4 regions of the Guptibacillus hwajinpoensis genome follow, and region 1 is predicted to be linked to each of the others. Evidence: riboswitches for the same ligand, from Rfam matches in the RefSeq annotation. Region 1 holds a riboswitch; each other region holds the start of a gene.
The links. Region 1 has a riboswitch for S-adenosylmethionine ahead of metK (methionine adenosyltransferase). Riboswitches for the same ligand answer to the same signal wherever they lie in the genome.

Region 1 (3,903 bases):
CTGCTAGAGCCGGAGGATTAACCGATGTGGTAGCTGGGGAGCGAAATGGAATTTTTTGTTCACCCTATAAAGAAAATGACTATACGGCCGCTATTACCCGTCTCCTCTTAGACGAAACAGAAAGAAAAATGATGGGATATGAAGGAAGACGGTATGCGCTCACCCAATCATGGGACGCCACCTTTGGAAGACTAATAGAAGATTACGAAACAACGATTGGAACGAAGAAAATCGCACAGTATGCGTAGAGAAAAGGAAGAGTAGCGATGAAGCTCTTTTATTAATGACTGAATTAAGCTCTCTACAAGATCTAAATTGGAGAATGTAAAGCATCTAAACCTGCCATTTACCATTACTTGTAGACGGCCATTATGTCTTAACTCTTGATAAAATGAGAGAGGTCGCTAACATCTATGACCTACCTCATTTATTGTTCGAGCGGTAGACCGAATATTTACAAATGACTTGGAGCCATTTCGGTTCAATCGGTTCAATGAATTAATATAGGCGCTCTGTGTAGCTTGTTTTAAGCGATTGAACAACTCGGTCATTAGGTATTTTCGCATGATCAGAGAGCATCCTGGAAGCTGGTGCGAGAGATTGAGTGACTGGCCATCGCTCCTGTACCCAGAGATGAGAGCGTTTGAACGCCTTTGCACAATGTATAAAGCACTCTTCTACTTCCACCCCGATACCTAGTAATGGTTCTTTCCCATTCACAGTACATGCTTCAAGAAGTTTTTTATTCTTCACAATGGAAGCCTTTCCATTCACCCGTAAGGTTTCTTCTCTCCCAGGAATCATAAATAATAGACCAACCTGTGGATTTTCAAGAATATTCCTTATCGAGTCTACCCGCTTGTTTCCCGGTCGCTCTGGAATAAGCAGATGCTTCTGATCAAGTACCTTAACAAATCCATGTGAATCACCGCGTGGAGACACATCACTCCCCTGTAATGAAGAACTAGCAATTGAGAGAAAGGGAGCATGAGCAATGAACGCTTCACAGTGCTCATCGATAAAAGGAATGACCTTATTTGCTGCAAGTTTGCTTGGCCCCCCAACAATATCTTCTAACTCTTGAACTGACTGAACCGTTTCTCCAAAAACTTCGTTCATTCATGATCACCTCTTCCAATAAATTCCTAAACTTCTTTCATTTTATCACACAGGAACGGCTATATTTTAAATTATGTTCTCTATATCAAAAAAAAGAAGCCCTGCGGCTTCTTTTCTTGAAATTTAAACTCCAGCACCCTGTTTGAGAGTGTCTGCACGATCAGTCTGCTCCCATGGTAGCTCAATGTCTGTACGTCCGAAGTGACCATAAGCAGCTGTTTGCTTATAAATCGGTCGACGAAGATCCAGCATTTTAATGATTCCTGCTGGACGAAGGTCAAAGTTCTCTCTTACAAGCTCAACGAGGCGTTCTTCAGAAACTTTCCCAGTTCCAAACGTATCAACCGCAATGGAAACTGGTTGAGCAACACCAATCGCATAAGCTAGTTGCACTTCACAGCGATCAGCAAGATCAGCCGCCACAAGGTTCTTTGCAACATAGCGTGCAGCATATGCAGCAGAACGGTCAACCTTAGTTGCATCCTTACCTGAGAATGCTCCACCACCGTGACGGGCATAGCCGCCATAAGTATCAACAATAATCTTTCTTCCAGTCAGCCCGGCATCACCTTGAGGTCCACCAATTACAAATCGTCCTGTTGGATTAATGAAATATTTTGTTTCATCATCAATAAGTTCAGCAGGTACAACAGGCTTAACCACGTACTCTTTAATATTACGTTGAATTTGCTCAAGTGAAACTTCAGGATGGTGTTGAGTAGAGACAACAATAGTGTCAACACGTACAGGTTTCCCAGCATCATCATACTCTACTGTTACCTGCGTTTTACCATCTGGGCGTAGGTAAGGTAGAATTTCTTCTTTTCTAACCTCACTCAAACGACGAGCCAATTTATGTGCAAGCGAAATAGGTAGCGGCATAAGCTCAGGTGTTTCGTTACAAGCGTAACCAAACATTAACCCCTGGTCTCCTGCTCCAATCTCGTCAATTTCATCATCGGACATCGTTCCTTCACGCGATTCAAGCGCTACGTTAACTCCCGCAGCAATATCCGCAGACTGCTCATCAATTGATGAAAGAACAGCACATGTCTCAGCATCAAAACCATATTTCGCTCGTGTGTATCCGATGGTTTGAATCGTTTCACGAACTACTTTAGGGATATCAACATAATGAGAAGTTGTAATCTCCCCGGAAACTAATACAAGGCCAGTTGTCACTGTAGTTTCACAGGCTACGCGCGCATTTGGATCATGCGCAAGAATATCATCTAGAATGGCATCTGAAATTTGATCTGAAATCTTATCAGGATGCCCTTCTGTTACTGACTCAGAAGTAAACAAACGACGATTACCCACTCAAGTACCTCCTTAAGGAATTGGATCCTATCTAATATTATGATGTAGTGTAATGGATACGGTACTTATTTCCCTATTATGCTTTGCCGAAACGAGAGAACGAATTCAATTTCTTATCGTTTATCCTTTTTTCTTTGCGTCATCAACCTCAATGACATTAAAAAAAGCCCTTCCCTATAAATTTTGAGGGAAAAGGAGCTGATATCTCATGCCTTTCGCCTCTTATCTTCCAAGACTATCGTCTTGCAGGTTAGCACCTGAATCCTTATGTATAGGAGTTGGTTGCTGAGCTTCATCGGGCCTGTCCCTCCGCCTGCTCGGGATAAGAGTATCCATTCTCGACATATAATAACGCAGTTAAAGGAATGTGTCAATTAGAAAAGCGAAGACGAGCGCTTAGAAAGAGATTGGAACTCATTCATGGGAACACGTTCTTGGTGTTCCTGTGAATGAGTGAAATATCGGAGTTTCTGCGAGTCGTAGCTGGATCCAACGAAAAGCGAAGACGAGCGCCTAGAAACGGAGATATTGGAACTCTTGAACTGGAAAGGAATTATCAGGACACCGAATGAGTAAAAAACACTCCCCCCTAAATACCAATAATCCCTCTAAAATTTTCTCTTCCTTATTAATAGAGTTCCAACTCAAACCTAAACAAATGTTTTCCGCCCTTTTTTTCACTTTTTATGCAAAAAATCCATAGATTAGTATAGAATAATTGAATAAATGTGTTATACTATTTTTGAGTTTAACACGTCAGTAATCGAAATATTTAATAAAGGATGGGTTTAACATATGAAAACAGCTTCCTTCTCCTCACCGTTATTGGATGCGATTCTAAATAAGAATAATCCGCATGTGAACTTATCAGTTTCTGAACTAATGGAGCACTCCCTCTTTAAAAATGAAGGGACATTATCATCAACCGGTGCACTTCGTGTGGAAACCGGTAAATACACCGGGCGTTCTCCCGGGGACAAGTTCATTGTAAATGAAGACTCCGCAAAGAACAAAATCAATTGGGAAACCAACCAATCCATTTCCGAAAAGAGTTTTGAAAACCTTTACACAAAAGTGCTGAATTATCTCGGTGAGAAAAAGGAACTCTATGTATTTAAAGGATTCGCTGGTGCTGACCAGTCCTCAAGATTGCCCATCCAGGTGATCAACGAATATGCGTGGCATAACCTGTTTGCTCATCAACTCTTCATTCGACCGAATGAAGCAGAATTAAAAGGCCATGAAGCTGAATTTACTGTTATTTCTGCACCAGGTTTCCAAGCCGACCCGGAAATAGATGGTACGAATTCTGAAACATTTATCATTATATCATTTGAAAAGCGCACTGTCCTTATTGGTGGAACCGAATATGCAGGTGAAATTAAGAAATCGATTTTCACTGTCATGAACTATCTTCTTCCTGAACGAAATATATTATCGATGCACTGCTCTGCTAACGTTGGG
Region 2 (3,903 bases), 370 kb from region 1:
TTCATTTAAAAAACCCTGTAGTGGACTATAAGCACCAGTCCCAATCAGCTCGAGGTCACTTAATGCTGTCTTATCGAGCTCTATTTCATTTCTAATTCCGGCTACTTCTGCATCTGGTTTATAAAGGTTAATCAAATTACCACCATGTGGATTAATTGTTGTCATATAAATCCCTCCAATTGTTTAGTAAACGTTACATGCTTCCTTCATCCTGAACCGCTTGTTTCTGCGTTCGAATCGTTTTTATTAGACTGCCCGACCCAATCGTTGCAAGAATAACACTGCCAATTGCAATTAATGTGTATAAGTCACTTTCTAGAAATAATTTAATCATGCTATACGAAATCACTAATGAAAAAACTGGTGAAACTACCCAGACTTTCAACATTCGTGTAATGACATCTTTTTGCCAGAGTTGAAACCCATCTTTTGCAGTTCCGATTCCAATAATAGATGAAGTTGTAATCTGTGTGAGCGGAACTGGAATACCAAAGAGCGATGCACCGATTACAAGACCAGCACTTGTACTCGACACGGCAAAACCCTCCCCAAGTGAGAAGCTGGTTATCCGATAACCATTTGTTTCAATAACCCTGCTGCCGAAAACAAGCGCTCCAAGCGCAACAAACGCTCCGCCTAACAATGCTCCAGTTGATAGTGAGAGTAGCCCCGCTCCTACAAGAGGTCCTACTGCGTTTGCAACGTTGTTCATTCCTGCAGAGAAAGCCTCCAGAAATCCTGCTACAATAAGTAGTACCCCCAATACACGTTGCCAGCCTGGAGTCACTTTTCTCCGCCTTTTAAGAATTAATACGAGCTTTCCAGCGAGGAGCGCCATTACAAAGGCGACAACCGGTATTACCAGCCAGAGTAGCATAATAACAATGATGTTTGAGAAATAAAGTGCGCGATAGGCAATCCCAACACCGACAACTGCACCTACTGTGACTTCACTTGTAGATAACGGAATGCCCATCATATTCGCTAAAAACAGCGCTGTTGTCGCCGCTATAAAGATAATAAGGATTACTTTAACACTTAGAATCGAAGAAGGAATAATCCCGCTCCCTATCGTTTTAATAACGTCTCCTCCACCAAAGGCTGCCCCTGCAAGAATTCCTATCGCACATATAGATAAGGCTGTCGTTCTCCGTTTAATAGCACCTGCTCCATAAGCTACCCCCATGGAAGCAGCCGCCCCGCTTGCCCCGATATTCATGGCAAAAAACATAGCAACGATAATAACAAGAATGCTCATGAGCGTCACCTATTTGAAGCAGAATCAAGGTGCAATCCACATTCCGTTTTCTCCTGATTTGCCCATCGTCCCGACCTGGAGTCACTTCCTTCTAGCACTTTAGCTGTACAAACCTCACATCCAATGCTCGGGTACCCTTGATCATGTAATTGGTTATAAGGTAAATCATTCTCATACACGTAACGCCAGATCTCTTTCCAGGTCCAATGAATAAGTGGACAAACTTTAATAGCTTCAAATTTAGAATCTTTATTCAAGAATTCAGTCGATTGTCTCAAGGGAGATTGCTCTCTTCTAAGGCCTGAAATCCAGGCGCTAACTCCCTGTAATTCTTCATTCAAAGGAATAATTTTTCTAAGATTACAGCACTGAGAAGGATTACGCTCCCACAGTGCCTCACCATATGTCTTTGCTTGTTCATCAACTGATTGCTCTGGTTTCTTTAATTTGATCCGTAGATTTGGGTATCTTGCTTTCACCTGCTCAATGAGTTCATATGTCTCATCGAAATGTAGACCCGTATCAAGGAAGACGATTTCAGCCTTCTCATTTACTTGTGAAATTAAATCAATCAATACAACGCCTTCCACCCCAAAACTACAGGCATAGACAATATCGTCTTGATACGTAGCATAAGCCCAATCAAGGACCTCAAGTGCTCCTTTAGTTTTTGAGTTACTGTCAAAAAAAGGAATTTCCCCTGACCAATTTTCATATAACCATTCCATACCAAAACCTCCTTTTGAAACATATAAAAAGACGATTCTAACGAGTATCGTTAGAACCGCCTCTAGTTTTTCTAGTCAGCGCTTTTAGTAAATCCGTTCCTTCTCCTGTCTCTCAAGCTGTATGACTTTTCCATCCTGTACAACCAGAGTAATGGATCCATACTTAAGTGTACTGAGCATCTTCTCAATTCGCTCGGCAACATCTTTAAAATTCTGTTTCTCATTTTTCATTTAGAAACCCCCCTTAATTACATTTGATGAGTAGGAGAGGCTTAATAACTAAAAAAGCCTTCCCAAATTGGAAAGACAGATCAGGTTACCTTGATTCACCTTATCTTCCAAAATGGACTCCATTTTGCTGGAAGTAGCACCTTGCCTGGTGGCAGGTTGCTGGACGTCATCGGGCCAGTCCCTCGGTCTCTCTTGATAAGTTATTTTCTAAATCTTAACTATTATCTAACAATATGTCAACCCTAGTTTAGAGATCGGGATAAACGGATTAGAAAAAGTTAATAATTTAAGCCTCGGATCCATGACCCGAGGCCTATATCCATTAGACTGGATGTCTTTTACTTTTCTCTTTTTGTTCTTCGATTACAATGCGTGTTCCATCAACAGATGTAATTACAACCTGGACATTTGAATCGATCCAGCTTCCTGCTGAGATAGCACTATATTTATTCTCATTCAATTGAATTGTACCGCTCGGTCTGAATGGAGTAATCGTCGTAGCGGTTTTACCAATTAATTCTTTGTACCCCTCATTCATAGAATTATACCCCATATCACTGCTCAATCGGTCCTTCAACGTCATTTTAGTCCACATTGAACGCGCTGGAAAAACACGTAGAAATAGAAAAGAAGCAGCCGTACCCATCAAAAAGCCACTCGAAACAAGCAGACCGTATAGAAAAGATGGAGAGGGAATCGCGACAGCCGTGACCATCATTAATAAACCGATTAACCCAAAAGTTCCATCATTCAATAGCTTTCCATCGAGAATGACTAAAGCGAGACCAACCGCAAAAACAAGCCCCATCCATAGCATGGAAGGTAATGACGTGAGATGGAAACTAAAGTAGAACGTTAACATGAGAATCCCAATGACACCAAAAATCCCTTTTACACGAACAAGCAATTCACCAAACAAAAAAAGTACGCTAAGCAGTACGACTAGAAAACCTATAGCTGGCAACGATAGAATTTCCATCTTCGCTCCCTCCTTTTTCCTTCTCTCCTTATACGATTACAAGCAGGAAAAGTTTCAGTTCAATGTCACTTTACGATTTAAATACCCCTTTTATACCATCAATAAGCGCGATAAAGAAATCAATAATTTTTTGAATAAATGATTGTGTTTCTTCTTTATTCAAGAATTCATCAAGGTTTTCCCTTGCGTTCTCTAACTGACCTTTCATTTGATCCCAATCGATGTCAAGATTCTTCATTCGATTAAATAATGCCACTAGTCCATCAAGCTCCTCCCCGGTTAATTCAATGCCAGAGTCACTTGCAATTTGTTTGATTCGTTCCCTAAGATCTTCTTCCGTTTCAGGGGGATTAGTGGCGATATCATCTTTAATCTTTGTCATTAATTCTGTTGCTTTATCAGCACCGATACTATCACTTAATTTCGCAGTTGTTACAAGCTCCTCATTTGCTACCTGCTTTTGTTCTTCAGGAATCACTTCATCCGAGCTTAGCTCATACGCTTTAATCAATCCTGTAAGGGCAGCTGTTCCTGAAACTTCAGTAGGAGCCGTTACATAGATATCTGCATCCTTCACACCTGCTGTAATCAAAGCATTGGCATACATATCATCAGTTACCCAATTAATGTTATTTGTTTCTACGCTTAAACCAGCATCTTTCTTTGCAATTGTAATAGAAGAAGACGATAAAGCGCGTGTTCCGATT
Region 3 (3,903 bases), 870 kb from region 1:
TCATAATAAATAGCATACTTAGGGATTCAGACTATTTTGTAAAAAGCTCATCTTCTGTCACCCATTTGTGGTTTGATACTTTTTCACCACCAGTTGTCGGCGTATAATCAATCATGTATACAGTTGTTTCATTAGCAGAATCAATGGTCGCCTTCGCGCCCTCCATGCCCTTCATATGAGAGGCATTTAACGTGACTTCACTACCGGATTCAAACTGTTCGTTACTAGTCTTTTCGATTTCTTCATGTATGACCCATTTATGATCCTCTACTCTTTCTCCTCCGTTTGTCGGAGTGTAGGAAACTACGTAGGCTGTCGTTTTATATGCGCCTTTTATTGTTGCTTCAGCACCCTCCATTCCACTCATGTGCTCAGATTCAATAATTGCTTGACTACCAATCTCATAAGTCGGGTTCATTGCTTCTTCTAAATTCTCAGGAACTTTCCCTGAACCCGAATGATCCATGTGATCCATGTCGTCTTTGGAACTTAATTCCATATTTGATTGTTCCTCGCTATTTTCCTGCTTGGAATTCTCGCTGTCATTTCCGCACCCCACCAGTATGAATGCAAAAGTAAGGAATGGGATGCCGAGCATCATCATTTTATTTTTCATAAATATCCTCCTTTAATTTTCTGTTTCATAGTGTAAGCTATGATGCGGAATCAACATTACACCCAAATCATGGATTTATTGTGCAGGAAAGTCAATTTCTCAATATTAATAACATATTCAATTAAAAAAGCAGCGTATCCCCCTTCTAATTGGGATACGCTGCTTATCAAAATTACTTCTCGGGTGGTTCTCCAATAACACGAACCTCTCGCTCGAGTTCAACATCAAATTTCTCTTTCACTGTACGCTGCACGTGATGGATGACATCTAAGTAATCGGTTGCTGTCGCATTGTCGATGTTAACGATAAATCCTGCATGTTTTTTAGATACTTCTGCCCCGCCGATTCGCGTTCCTTGAAGTTTTGAGTCCTGAATTAATTTACCAGCAAAGAGACCTGGAGGGCGTTTGAAGACACTTCCGCATGATGGGTATTCCAGCGGTTGTTTGGTTTCACGCTTCTCAGTTAAATCGTCCATGATGGCTTTTATTTCAGCCTGATCTCCTTCTTTTAAACTAAAGGTGGCTTCAAGAACAAGAAGACCCGATTCTTCTACATTACTGTGACGATAGGATAGATCGAGTTCACCTGCACCCAGATGAACCAATTCGCCTTCTTTCGTAACGGCAAGCACACTTTCAAGGCAGTCGGCAATCTCTCCACCATATGCACCGGCATTCATATAGACAGCACCGCCTACAGAGCCTGGAATGCCACATGCGAATTCAAGTCCTGTTAATTTACTGTGCAATGCAAATTCGGACACCTCGATGATCCGTGCCCCTGCTTGGGCCAACACTTTGTCCTCTGTTCTACGGATGGTGTTCAACGACGAAAGATTCAATACGATGCCCCGTATGCCACCATCCTGAATAATTACATTAGAGCCTTTTCCAAGAATCGTTAAAGGATAGTTAGCATTGTAGGCGTATTCCACCGCTGCTCTCGCATCTTCGGCCGATCGTGGAAATACGAGAACGTCAGCACGTCCACCCATTCTAGTGTAGGTATATTCATTTAAAGGCTCGTTTATTTTCAGCTCTGCTGATGGCAGAATTGTTCTTAGTTCATTTAAAACACGTTTGTTATCCATGGCTTACCTCACTTATTGAACAAGTTCTTTTTAGTAGTATTAACATTTCGCGAGTATCTAGAAGCTTCCTTTAGAGATTCTAGTCCTACTGAAATATTCAAACACAATTAAAATAATAACACAATTTGAACTTGAATATGGCCAATTTGCCAAAGGAACTGCTTGTTTTGTAAAGATTGGATGTGATTTTGATTTAAGTGAAGAGGACTTTTTATTCAAAGTCTCTATAGTAATTAATATGTAGAAAGGTGTGTTATAGTGTTCGTGCCTAAAAAGGAATAAAAAGGAGCTCCACATATAATAGGGAGGTCTCATTCTGACTATGCTTTAGTACGATAGCCCGAATTATTTGCTTTAAGTGAGTCATCACTACCAAATAGAAAATGGGTTTTATCGCATGATCCTCCTTTTATCTTCCAGACAGTTCAGTCTGTAGGATTTGGCACCATCTTCAAGCTTTACTTGAAAGGTTGCCGGGCATCATAGGGCCTAATCCCTCAGCCGCTCTTAATAAAAGTGTAGATTCAATTTTTAACATGGTTAAAATTATAGATGGGATAATAGAAAGAAATTACGAAATATGAGGAAGCTTTGTATCTAACATGAATCCTTTTGTGTTAGACGGTAAATACGATCTTCCCTCCCGTTCGATTGAACTGTCATCCTTCGCTGCTGAACAAATGAATCTAAATACGTACACACAGAATAATAAACCTTCGGCTTTTGCGTGGAGTATCTATTATCTAATGTTTTCTTATCTTTAATTAAAAGTTCGCAGATCATTAACGCACTTTCAATTCCCCTTTCAATGTAAGTATCAATTGCTTCCTGAATAATAAAAGAAAGATCTCCGACCACATGCGTGTTTTTTTGCGTTTGCTTCTCAGCTGGGGAAACAGAAGCAGGAACTTCTTCTGCGAATAAATCAAATGCGGCCTGTGCCTCTTCTTCTTGGTCTAATGCTGGCTCTGGCCTTTCTGGTTTTTGAACAAATGGTTCAGGTATCGTGCTTTTACGTTCAACCGATTCTAATTCTTCACGATGTGCTCTTATTAAGCCTTTCAGTATTTTTTCTTGACGAGATAGTAGTGGCAGTTGAAGCTCAATGAAATCACGAATATCCGAAGGTAAGTCCATTTCTAGCGGGATATCATAGGTTGATTCTTCGAGTGCTTTTTTCACTAAAAGCTCTTCTACCTCATCGTCCACTCTCTCAAAGCCATTGATGACATCTTTCGCGATCATCGGTGATAATCCTATATGATCCTGTAAATGATCAATCCCAAAATGGCGTGTTTCACCTGTTTGAACGTGCCTGACAATATACTGGTATCTTAGGGCTTGTCCACATTCACATTGGTGATCTACTGAAACATATCCTGCATCTATAACATCTATTAATACCCAATCGTCAAGTAGCATCTTTATTTCTTGCTCTGAAGCACCCTGAGGGATGTTTCTTCCCTTGTAGCTTGCAAGTATAGTAGCGAATATCGTTTTCTTAGCTGTTTTAACATAATTTAAAACATAATGTTGCTGATCATTCGATAAGTCCCCAAATAATTGATCACGTTCTGTTGTCGTGAGGGTCTCTTTCATCTAAATCACTTCCTGAATTGATAGTAACGCAAGTATAACAGTAAATATCTTCTGTTTGGGTGCATAGAATTAAAAATTAATAGAGGAAATCCATGTAAAAAACGGGGAAATTAGCACCGTAAGACTTTTTTAAAAATCAAGAACTCAATATTCCCAAGATTACCCGAGTCGTAATCTAATAAGAAGAGTAAATTAAGGAAAAAGCTAATAGATTGGGCTAATGGAAAGTGAACATGAAAAAAGTATCTCCAGGCTTACTGAGATACATACAATATGATTTGCTATATTAATACCGTTCTGGCATAAATGTTAACGACCCTCTCGCTCCTACAACGATCCTTTTTTTAACTTCGATGTCATTATCCTGTTTATAAACAAGATAAAATCGGTCATTATCTGAAATCAAACTTTGAAAGCTCCCTGAGGGATACAACTCACCAAGTTGAGATGGAGTGTATGTTTTAATAAGTTGCTTTGTTTGATCATAAATATCCAATCTCACAAGTTCCTCTTTCTCCATAATGGCATGAACATGATTGTATCCTGACATTGTCGCTATGTCGTCTTCATCCATTACAAACGGCGGATCTTTCAG
Region 4 (3,903 bases), 300 kb from region 1:
ATTTACGGCATTGATAATGCCTGCTCCCGTTTCGCGTCCTCCTTTAATTCCGAAGACAACAACAGCTCCAGCTCCCTTTGGTAGATACTTCTTTACAAGCTGATTAGAAGGATGGTTCTCTTCTTCAGGATAGCTAACCCACTCCACTTCTGGATGGTCTTTTAAGAAAGAGACAATTTTACGCGTATTGGCCACATGTTCCTTCATTCGAACGTGGAGGGTTTCAACACCTAGAGCGATTTGGAAGGCATTAAATGGACTGAGTGCAGCACCCGTGTCTCGTAACAGTTGAACGCGTGCCTTTACAATATAGGCAGCTTCAGGAAGCGCCTCAGCAAACACGATACCATGATAGGTGTGGTCAGGTTCAGTGAACCCTGGAAACTTTGGAGAATTCCAGTCGAACTTACCAGCATCTACGATTATTCCACCCATCGTTGAACCATTTCCGCCAAGCCATTTGGTCGCAGAATGAACTACGATATCTGCCCCGTGTTCAATAGGTCTGCAAAGGTATGGTGTCGCAAAGGTATTATCAATAATTAGTGGGATCCCTGCTTCATGAGCGATTTCAGCGACCTTCTCAATATCCAATACATGAAGCCCAGGATTCCCGATCGTTTCAGCGAAAATGGCTTTCGTGTTTGGTGTAATGGCCTCTCTAAAGGATTCAGGATTTTCGGGATCTACGAAATTGGTTTTAATACCGTATTTAGGTAGTGTTGATGCAAAGAGATTGTATGTTCCGCCATATAACGTGGAAGCTGATACAATTTCATCCCCACTATTTGCAATATTCAATATCGCGGTTGTAATGGCAGCCATACCACTCGCGAGACCTAATGCTCCCACACCACCTTCAAGCTGGGCGATCCGTTCTTCAAGCGTACCGACTGTCGGATTACCAATGCGTGAATAGATAAACCCTTCTTCTTTCAAAGCAAATAGGTCTGCCGCATGGTCCGTATTGTTAAATCGGTAAGCATTTGATTGATAAATCGGTAGGGCTCTTGCGCCTGTTGCAGGATCAGCCTGTAAACCTCCATGAATGCCAATCGTTTCTAAATTATAACGTTTCTCTGCCATTTCACATCACTCCTTTAAATTTTCAAAGTCTCTTTTAACTGTTGTTTAATTAACGGTCCCCATTTATCGAATTCAACGAGAAATCCATCATGACCAAATTTTGTATCAACAATATAGAAGTGCGCCATACTTTCCAAACTAAACATTTTTTCTAACTCATGAGGTGGATAAATCAAATCTCCTTTAAAACTAATAGCAAGCACGTTTGGCTGAATAAGCTTAGCTGCTTTTGCTATGCTGTCTCTTCCTCTGCTTATATCGTGCATATCCATTGCTTTCAGTAAGTATAAGTAGCTATTCGCATCAAAACGACCAACTAGTTTATTCCCCTGGTAGTGAAGATACGACTCCACATCATAAGTGGTTTCTGTATGGCTCTCACCAGGATTCCCCTTCACTTTCCTACCGAACTTCTTTTGAAACATGTCATCTGTTCGATAAGAAATCATACCAATCATCCTTGCTGTAGCGAGTCCGGCAGCTGGCGGCTTTTCAAGATTATAATAGCCCTCTTTCCATTCCGGATCTTTTGTGATCGCAAATCTTGAAATCGAATTATACGCGATCCCATAGGCACTCAGGGAAGGTGTCACCGCGAGCGGTACAAGATGGTCCATACACTCCGGATAAAGAATGCCCCACTCCAGGACCTGCATGCCTCCGAGTGACCCACCAATTACAGCGTGCAAATGGTGAATACCTAATTGCTCTAGCGCTTGTTTCTGTGAATGAACCATATCCCTTACTGATATGAAAGGAAAGTCGGCCTGATAAGCTAATCCTGTTGTCGGATTTATGGAGCAGGGCCCTGTCGAACCATTACATCCTCCCAGCACGTTAAATGTGACGATCTGAAATTCTGACGTATCTACGTACTTGCCTTTGCCAATTAATCCTTTCCACCAGCCTGGTTCATCTTCACCTATTGTAAATTGATTTCCTGTTAGTGCATGGCATACAAGAATGACTGGTGCATCAGAAGGACCAACTCGCTCGTAAGCGAGTTCAACGTGAGGAAGCTCCTCACCGGATTCAAGTACAAATGACCCTATGGAAACGTGTGAATCCTCGTATCTTGTCTCTCTGTCCAAACCCCTACCACTCCTTTCAACGGCAATTGTCATTCACGTTATCGGTTTCAGTTCTCTTCATCTTTCTTAAAACTAAAAAAAGCCCCTCTGAAAGACAGAGAGGCTTGATTAATTAATCAGCTCCGCTTATCTTTCAGGATTTCTCCTGCAGGATTTGGCACCTTTTCAAACCATGAATGGTTTGACGGTTGCCGGGCTTCATAGGGCCAGTCCCTCCGCCTCTCTAGATAAGTAAGAATATTTCGTTTTCATTTAATTGTGTTTATTTTAGCAATGTGACGTATCAGTGTCAAACTTTTTCCGAATTTTGATTTATTTGAGAGTGAATTTTTTATTAAAAACAGTCTACGATACGAACCATTTGATTAGAACTAGAAATTTGATAAGGTGTTTACATGACAATTATGAGAGGAGAATAGCCTTGAAAGCTCCATGTTTTGAATTAAAGGAAATAAGAAGCGGTGATCCGGTCCGATTATCAGACTATACCGGTAAACCAGTGATGCTCACCTTCTGGACTTCATGGTGTCCTGACTGCATGCAGGACTTACCGATGAAAGAACAGTTCTATCAACACGCTGATCCAGATACTATTGGTTTCTTAACCATCAATGTAACCGGACGAGAGCGTTCATCTGACGCTGGTCAAGACTTCGCTAGTAAAAATAGCCTTCCTTTCCCCGTACTAGCAGATAATGGCCGTGAAACGTATGAAGCATATGGATGCGCAGGTGTCCCAACCACAGTATTAATAGATAAAAACCACAACATAACTCACGTTTTTAATGACCAATCTTCTTTCATGGATATTGTGAAAGCATTACCTGCCATTATGGAATAGTTTTAAAACGCTAAAAAGCCAGGGGAACCCCCTCTGGCTTTCTAGTCATAAAATATAAAATAATAGCATGAATCATTTTTTCTCTTTGTTTTCTTCCTCAGACTGATCTGAGTTTCCTTGCTTTACTCGTTTCTCATTCTTCTTCATATCTTTTTCTAATTCTCTTTTTTCTTTCAATTGAGCTTTTTTAAGTTGTTTTTCTTCCTTTTCGGCTTTCTTTTCTTCCCTTTCAGCTTCTTTCTCTTCTTTCTGGGCTTCTTTTTCAGCGTCTTTCTTTACTTTACTTTCAGTTTTTTTTTCGTTTTCTTTCATTTCTTGTTGCGCTTTTATAACTTCAGTATCAGTATCTCTATCTTCCTTGACGACTGCTTTGTCTGTTCCATCATCGTCTTTCTTGACCGGTTTCGTTGTTTCCTTATTAGGTTCTTGCTGCTGGTTACTCGATTCTTGCTCCTGTTCTTTCGAAGGAACGCTTTCCTTTGTCACTTCATTCAGTTGCCTATTCGAATCATCTAAAATGAGTTCTTCCTCGAAATCTTTTTCAGCAGGTTCCGCCTCATCATTTAATTGAACAACAGAGTCTTCCAATTCCGTTGATTTCTGGGTATTTTCTGATGGATTCGATTCTACGGCAACCAAGCTTTCTGATTGAAGTTCGTCCATTTTCTTAACAGAGAGATTCTGCACCTCCGCTAACGTTAATGTAGCGCCACGGTCTAGAGCTGCTAAATAGGATAAATATTTACCAGGTGAAAGGCCATTTTCAATCGCTGCTTGTCGCATACTATAATCCTCATCAAGAATACTAGTAATCGCTACTGATTTGTTGGTCAACACTTTATTTTGTTCGATGTCATGAATTACTGCCTCAAGAGCACTCTTGAT

Region 2: it holds a riboswitch for S-adenosylmethionine, as region 1 does, so the genes downstream of both, ABFG93_RS18965 (YezD family protein) here and metK (methionine adenosyltransferase) in region 1, are expected to answer to the same signal.
Region 3: it holds a riboswitch for S-adenosylmethionine, as region 1 does, so the genes downstream of both, murB (UDP-N-acetylmuramate dehydrogenase) here and metK (methionine adenosyltransferase) in region 1, are expected to answer to the same signal.
Region 4: it holds a riboswitch for S-adenosylmethionine, as region 1 does, so the genes downstream of both, metX (homoserine O-acetyltransferase MetX) here and metK (methionine adenosyltransferase) in region 1, are expected to answer to the same signal.

The regions. Positions count from the first base shown of each region.
Region 1 covers NZ_CP156674.1:3,306,861-3,310,763, reverse strand. Annotated here, with positions in the region: gene ABFG93_RS17050 (glycosyltransferase family 4 protein) at 1-248, shown strand, start outside; gene ABFG93_RS17045 (MSMEG_1061 family FMN-dependent PPOX-type flavoprotein) at 499-1,119, opposite strand; gene metK (methionine adenosyltransferase) at 1,243-2,439, opposite strand; SAM riboswitch class I at 2,659-2,768, opposite strand; gene pckA (phosphoenolpyruvate carboxykinase (ATP)) at 3,235-3,903, shown strand, end outside.
Region 2 covers NZ_CP156674.1:3,678,641-3,682,543, reverse strand. Annotated here, with positions in the region: gene sat (sulfate adenylyltransferase) at 1-165, opposite strand, end outside; gene ABFG93_RS18975 (inorganic phosphate transporter) at 194-1,258, opposite strand; gene ABFG93_RS18970 (phosphoadenylyl-sulfate reductase) at 1,264-1,986, opposite strand; gene ABFG93_RS18965 (YezD family protein) at 2,071-2,217, opposite strand; SAM riboswitch class I at 2,315-2,419, opposite strand; gene ABFG93_RS18960 (NfeD family protein) at 2,540-3,196, opposite strand; gene ABFG93_RS18955 (DUF1002 domain-containing protein) at 3,267-3,903, opposite strand, start outside.
Region 3 covers NZ_CP156674.1:116,337-120,239, forward strand. Annotated here, with positions in the region: gene ABFG93_RS00585 (YdhK family protein) at 32-616, opposite strand; gene murB (UDP-N-acetylmuramate dehydrogenase) at 789-1,709, opposite strand; SAM riboswitch class I at 2,116-2,226, opposite strand; gene ABFG93_RS00595 (DUF3895 domain-containing protein) at 2,307-3,308, opposite strand; gene ABFG93_RS00600 (hypothetical protein) at 3,595-3,903, opposite strand, start outside.
Region 4 covers NZ_CP156674.1:3,004,747-3,008,649, reverse strand. Annotated here, with positions in the region: gene ABFG93_RS15585 (O-acetylhomoserine aminocarboxypropyltransferase/cysteine synthase family protein) at 1-1,086, opposite strand, end outside; gene metX (homoserine O-acetyltransferase MetX) at 1,101-2,177, opposite strand; SAM riboswitch class I at 2,301-2,411, opposite strand; gene ABFG93_RS15575 (TlpA disulfide reductase family protein) at 2,599-3,018, shown strand; gene ABFG93_RS15570 (anti-sigma factor domain-containing protein) at 3,091-3,903, opposite strand, start outside.